Regions from separate parts of the Fictibacillus iocasae genome, predicted to be linked through region 3. Evidence: riboswitches for the same ligand, from Rfam matches in the RefSeq annotation. Region 3 holds a riboswitch; each other region holds the start of a gene.

Region 1 (2,267 bases), on a different contig from region 3:
GTTCACCGTATCACGGTAAAACATGAACGGAGCTCCTGTTTCAAGCTGTGATTTCATGATCCGCTTCATCATTTCAATGGCCGGAATCACCGTTCTTGAAAGCTCCTCCTGTCTCACACATGCCGCATATCGGTGTCTGAACGTGCCATTGCCTTTTTCCTCATCATAACTATCTTCTAATGCAAAGCCCATCACCTGCTTCACCTCATGAGGATCAAACAAGTGCCACATTTCTCTTCTTTCTACCTTTTCCATGAACAGATCAGGAATGCATACTCCTGTAAACAGGTCATGCGTCCTTTTGCGCTCATCGCCATTATTCAGCTTGGCATCTAAAAATTCCAAAATATCTTTATTCCAAATATCCTGATATACGGCGATGGCACCCTGTCGCTGTCCGAGCTGGTCGACAGAAACCGCCGTATTGTTAAGCTGTTTCATCCAAGGAAGACACCCTGAAGAGTTGCCTTTATATCTGCGGATATCTGAACCGCGGGATCGGATTTTTCCAAGATAGACCCCTAAGCCCCCGCCATTTTTTGACACAGTAGCAGCATCTGTGTTGCAGTCGAAAATACCTCGTAAACTATCGTCCATCGTATCAATAAAGCAAGAGCTCAGCTGTCCGGAATTTTTTCCTGCGTTCGTAAGGGTAGGGGTCGCCACTGTCATATACAGGTTGGAAAGTGCCCAATACGCTTCTTTTACGAGGTTAATGCGATTTTCACGCTCTTCTTTGACCATCAATGCCATCGCGATAATCATGAAGCGTTCTTGCGGCAGCTCCATCACGTTACCATCATGATCTTTTGCTAGATAGCGGTCCGCAAGTGTGACAATCCCTATGTAGGTAAACAGCTCGTCTTTTGACTGGTCGATGCCGCACTGCAGGTCTTCTATTTCTTTTTGCGTATAGCTTTCTAGCAGCTGAGAATCATAGATTCCTTTGTTCGTCAGGTCTAGTAAAAGATTATAAAAAGAGGGATAACGCTCGCCATCTTTTCGTTTCCTGTTCTTTCCTGCCTGTTCATACAGTGTTTCAAGATACAGTCCCGCTGCCACAAACGTCCAGTCCGGCTCTTGAGGCGTCATGTAATCAAGAGCTCTTCGAATGCATTCTTGCCATGTTTCGTGTTCATCTGTGCTTTTTTCCCATAACTGCATCACTTTGTTTAAATAGTCTTCACTTTTTAACTGTGGAAATCTTTGCTGCAGTTGTTCCAGCCAATCCCCGAGCTTCGTGTTTGCTGCTGTTGCCAATCTAATCCCTCCTGCGATTTACGGGCATAGAAAAAGCCCTATCCTAAGGATAAGGCAGAGAGCAGCCGAATTTGCAGCATACCACATGCTTGGCAAGTAAGGCTTTCTCGTCCCAATCCCCGGGAACTAAAGCATACGAACAAAAGGCAGGTCTACTGGCTTTGCTTCACCCTACTCCGGACCTTCCCATGCTATCAATGAGCACAGTGGCATTTCCGTTTCGTCCACAATTACAGTTGCGGGGACAGCTCCAGCTTTTCACTGGATTCCCTATTAAGCCTAGAATTTGGCACCTTATGTTCAATATGTAGTTTACATATTCTACTTTCACACTAAATGTTGATGTTGTCAAGAGGTGAAATAGAAAGACCAGCCGTGAAACTAGATTCGATAAGTAGTCTTTTTCGCTAAAAAAATTCCGCCGCCAGCTCAGCTGACGGAGGAATTTTTTTTATTATTGAGCCGTATAGCCGCCGTCGATGACGACTGCTTGCCCTGTGATGCCTTTAGCTTTGTCACTTGCCAGGTAGATCGCATAGTCTGCGATTTCTTTCACATCGAGCAATCTTTTTTGCGGAACAAGCGGATAGATCACTTCTTCCAGCACACTCTCAAGCGGAACGTTTCTTGTTTTCGCAAGATCCTCCAGCTGGCCGCGGACAAGCGGTGTGTCCACATAACCAGGACAGATGGCATTCACGGTGATGCCGTGCTCTGCACCTTCAAGAGCAGACACTTTTGTCAAGCCGATCACACCATGCTTGGAACTGTTATAGGCCGCTTTACCAGCAAATCCGACGAGGCCGTTGATCGATGCCATGTTGATGATGCGCCCGCTTCCCTGTTTTTTCATTTGCGGAAACACTCGCTTCGTCGCGATGAATGGTGCAGTAAGCATGATTTTGACGAGCAGTTCAAATTTTTCTGTTGGAAACTTTTCTAATGGCGATACATACTGAAGACCAGCGTTGTTCACAAGCACGTCAATACGGCCGAACGCAGAGACC
Region 2 (2,267 bases), on a different contig from region 3:
ACACGCCGTAGGACAGCCTGGATTTTAGCGATGAGCACGTCAAAATGAAACGGCTTCTGTACAAAGTCATCCGCACCAAGCTGCATCGACATGACCATGTCAGTCGGATGGTCACGAGAGGATAAAAAGAGAATCGGCACGTTAGAATGAGAGCGGATCATCCGGCACCAGTGAAAGCCGTCAAACTTTGGCAGCTGAATATCAATGATCACAAGGTCTGGCTTGACGGTCGTGAATTCCTGCAGAACATTTCCAAAATCCTGAATTCCATGAACCGCGTAGGACCATTGCTGCAGCCTATCTTGTATTTCGGAGAAAAGTGTCGCATCATCTTCAATCAGCAATAATTTAAACATTGTTATGTTCGTTTCTTCGACAGAAATTCAATGCGGTTGTTAAACGGATCGCGAAAGCTGAACCGTGTGACATTCGGAATCGGCTTCTCATTGAACGTTTCCACGCCGTTTTCTTCTAAATAGGCGCGGACTGCCTCAACGTCTTCTACCTCAAACGCTGGATGGCTTTTCGTGTCATAGTTGTCGCGGTTCTCCACGCCTACATGTACCTCAATCTCTCCTGCCTGAAACCAAGCCCCGCCGTTTCCTTTTAACGACTCTGGCTTCTCTTTTTCCGGAAACCCGAGAATATCTGTGTAAAAAGCACGCGCCTCGTTTTCAGCACCTGCCGGAATGCAAAGCTGGATATGATCAAATCTTTTAATCTGGATTTTCATGCTTGGTAGCTCCTCTCATTGGTAGCTGGATAAGTTGCGGTCCGATTAGTCAGGGTCCTTAGTCGGGGTCCGGTACGCGCACCGTATAAAGTGCGGTGCAGCAACATTCATGCTATGTGCGTACCGGACCCTGGTCATTATGTGTCTGACTTTATTATTTCCTTGTGTTATACGCTTGTCAATTAATGGGTTCTGAACACATTTCAATTAACCTGATTGTTTTCTCGTTGTATTTTCCGCTGCTCTCGCCGGATGGGTGCTGTTTCAAGCAAACGTTGCTGCATCAGTGTTTCTGGAATAACGCCTGGTACGGGGCAAGGCTTGCCATCTTCGTCAACTGCGACCATTGTGAGAATTGATGTCGTCGTGAGCTTTTTTTCTTTTTTTAATAGATTTTCAGAGAATACTTCGACGTACACTTCCATCGACGTTCGTCCGGTCGACGCGACGAACGCTTGAAGGATGAGGATGTCTCCGACTTTCGCTGAACCGACAAAATTAACCGAGTCGATTGATGCGGTAACGACGACGGAGTTGCTGTGGCGCATCGCTGTGATAGCGGCAATTTCGTCGATAAACGACAGCACCTGGCCGCCAAAAATCGTATCAATATGGTTCGTATCGGGCGGTATGACGAGCCTCGTCTGGATGGTGTACGACTGGCTGGATGGGACGTTGTAGTTTGAGAGTGTCATGTTGGTTGTGCTCCTTTATGAGTTTATTTATGCTAAAAATGCGCGCCGTTTTAGCGATTTTCGGGGTCGTTCCGCGCCAAAACAGATAGGATGCGAGCGGGTTTGTTAATGTTTCGCGCCGTGCGGATTTGCCGGCGTATTTTTAACTAGTCAACCTCCTCTTCTCAACGGCTTTCGCGCCAACTTTTGGGTTTGCGCGCCACAACTAAAATTTGCGCGCGGTTGGGGCCAGCTTGCGCGCCGAATGAGACCTCTTTCACGCCGTTGTGCGGTTGCGCGCCATTCCACTCACCTTGCGAGCGGATTTCTATCAATTATTTCGATATGCGCGCCACACGTAACAGCTTGCGCGCCAATCGCCGCTCGCCCAAACTCCCCATTAAAAAAGCACCCGTTCCGCATGAAAGCAGAACGGGTGCACAAATAAGCGTTACGAATGAATAACGTTGCGCGGCACCTCCCTATCTTCCGTAGGTTTCTAGTGTCAGTCTTCATGGCAGGTTTCCTGGCTAAGATCATCGTGCTGCTCCTGGCCTTCCCATTCCTTTCAAAAAGTGAACAGTGGCAGTGGCGAAAAATTAGTAGAGAGCACTCTCTTTTACAGTGGCGGGACCGCGCCGGGATGAACCGGACTTCCCTATTAAGCTCTTTATATAAACTAGATAAAAAGAGCACCATAAAGCGATATATGGTTGTTCAATTTTAGTGTAGCATGCGAATGCCGGGGTACGGTACTTTTTCTTGAAAATGCTGGTATAGGTAGTGATTCAATTACATGGTACCGGACCCCCGACTAGTGGTCCCGACTAAACTTGCATACATGCCCCGTCTTTTGTATG
Region 3 (2,267 bases):
ATGATATTGCGGAGTCTGAAGAAGAGAAGAAAGAACTGGCAGGCATCATCCTGGACGAATCGCGCCGAATGAGCAGGCTTGTCAATGAACTGCTGGATCTTGCCCGTCTTGAGTCTGGCCAGATGAAGCTTTACCGGTCCTGGATTAACGTTCCTGAATATGCTGCTAGGGTGCTGCGCAAGTTCCATGGGCCTGCAAAGGAAAGGAACATTCAGCTGCAGCTTGAGACGCAGATTGATAATGTACAGAATGAACTTTATGCAGATGCTGACAGACTAGAGCAAGTGCTAACTAATTTAATCGACAATGCGATCAGGCATACAACAGAAGGCGGAAGTGTCATGTTAAAAGCAGATATAACAGATTCCGCTGTCAAAATGGATGTTATGGATACGGGGAGCGGCATTTCGGATGAAGATCTTCCGTTTGTTTTTGAACGCTTTTATAAAGGCGACAAAGCGAGGACTAGGGGAAAATCGGGAGGAACGGGACTTGGCCTTGCAATAGCTAAAAATATTATTGAAGCTCATGATGGAATCATTACAGTCCACAGCAAAATCAGTGAAGGAACGACATTTTCCTTTGTTCTGCCCCGAAATGTGGAATAATACCGCATAATACGGCGTTTTTTATTGTTTCATAAGAAACAATTGGAAAATTAACTCTTTGCTGCAGCGGAAGCTTCGGCTATAATGAAGAATGTGAATTGCATACGAATTAACAGGTGCAGCCTGATCAAGAGTCAGGTTAGCTTAAAAGGGAAAACGGTAAAAGCCGTTGCGGTCCCGCCACTGTAAATGGGAGATTCTTAAAAAGGATGCCACTGTTCAAATGAATGGGAAGGTGTTTAAGAAACAATGACCATGAGCCAGGAGACCTGCCTGTTACGAGACTGCAGCATGACCTACGAGGATAGGGAGGTGTTGGCCGATCGAGTGTATTTACTTGCACTCTCTGTCATCATGTGTTTTCCCCATGCGTTTGTCCGCATGGGTTTTTTATTTGCTCTTTATTACATAAAACAAAGGAGAAAGTGATGAGCATGAAAAATTTATTACCTTTACTTTTCGCAGCTATACTGATGGTTTCTGGATGTGGGCAGGCGGAAAAAACCGAGACAGCTGAAAAGAAGAACGTAACGGCAAGCCAGGATAATAAGCAAGAGCAAGTAACCATTGTATTAACAAAAGATAATGGAAAAGAAGAAATTGAGAAAAAAGACGTTTCGATCAAAGAAGGCGAAACGGTCATGGACGTAATGAAAAGAGAGTTTGAAGTGAAAACCATGTATGAAGACTCATTCATCAGTTCAATCAACGGAACAGAAGGCAATGAAAAAGACAAAACATCATGGTTTTTCTCTGTTAACGGTGAGGAAGCGATGAAAGGGGCAAAAGAAATCAAATTGAAGAAAGGCGACAAAGTAGGCTTCGATTTCCGTAAATATGAATAGCAATCGATTAAAGATGCTGACCTTGCTTGCCGTTCTATCGGCATTGCTGACGGTAGGCAGGGTATCGTTCCAGTTCATCCCTAATGTCCAGCCGAATACAGCCATACTGATCATCGCATCTTTTGTTTTGGGCCCAACTTATGGACTGGTTCTTGCTGCAATCAGCACCATCACAAGCAATCTTTATTTAGGCAGCGGGATCTGGACAATCGGCCAGATCGCAGCGTGGGGAAGCATCGCGGTATTCAGCGGCTTAATCGGAAAAAGAAGGACACAACTCCCGCACTGGGCACTAACTGTGTACGCGGGATTGTGCGGTTATTATTTCGGTATAGTGATGACGTTGTTCAACGCTCCATATCTCGATCATCTATGGGCCTATTATCTTGCAGGCTTGAGCTTTGATACGAACCATGCTGTTGGAAATATGCTATTTTATGCTGTACTCGCCAAACCTCTTTTCTTCATTATGAATAAGCAGATGCATGTTAAGGAAAAGTCCGGAGCAGCTTAGGTCAAAGAGATTTATAACAACTTTTTCGGCAGCAGGGCATACACTATTAAGGTTATGTCAAAGGAGGCTGCTATGAACGACTATATGTTAAGAATTTCTGCTGTGCTCTTTCTGACTCTTTGTATCGGAATGCTCTTTCTGACTGCAAAGATGGGAGCTTAAAGACCGTACATAAGGGGAAACCGTTATGGAGTAAAGAGACGAGAAGCCTCCGCGCTTTTTAATGCGGAGGCTTCTTGCTGTTCATAGTGAGAGAGAACTCGAACTCGGGAAATGAAAACAAAAACAGATGGAAATTTT

What was found. A riboswitch is a leader RNA that binds a small molecule or an ion and turns the genes downstream of it on or off. The one in region 3 is predicted to bind cobalamin.
Region 1: it holds a riboswitch for cobalamin, as region 3 does, so the genes downstream of both, ACFQPF_RS13540 (ribonucleoside-diphosphate reductase subunit alpha) here and ACFQPF_RS05905 (DUF4430 domain-containing protein) in region 3, are expected to answer to the same signal.
Region 2: it holds a riboswitch for cobalamin, as region 3 does, so the genes downstream of both, ACFQPF_RS07185 (acyl-CoA thioesterase) here and ACFQPF_RS05905 (DUF4430 domain-containing protein) in region 3, are expected to answer to the same signal.

Annotation. Positions count from the first base shown of each region.
Region 1 covers NZ_JBHTCP010000046.1:7,067-9,333, forward strand. The annotation lists gene ACFQPF_RS13540 (ribonucleoside-diphosphate reductase subunit alpha) at 1-1,260, opposite strand, end outside; cobalamin riboswitch at 1,389-1,572, opposite strand; gene ACFQPF_RS13545 (3-hydroxybutyrate dehydrogenase) at 1,715-2,267, opposite strand, start outside.
Region 2 covers NZ_JBHTCP010000013.1:101,162-103,428, forward strand. The annotation lists gene ACFQPF_RS07175 (response regulator transcription factor) at 1-356, opposite strand, end outside; gene ACFQPF_RS07180 (VOC family protein) at 359-733, opposite strand; gene ACFQPF_RS07185 (acyl-CoA thioesterase) at 937-1,428, opposite strand; cobalamin riboswitch at 1,907-2,122, opposite strand.
Region 3 covers NZ_JBHTCP010000011.1:60,748-63,014, forward strand. The annotation lists gene ACFQPF_RS05900 (ATP-binding protein) at 1-608, shown strand, start outside; cobalamin riboswitch at 706-899, shown strand; gene ACFQPF_RS05905 (DUF4430 domain-containing protein) at 1,043-1,453, shown strand; gene ACFQPF_RS05910 (ECF transporter S component) at 1,446-1,967, shown strand.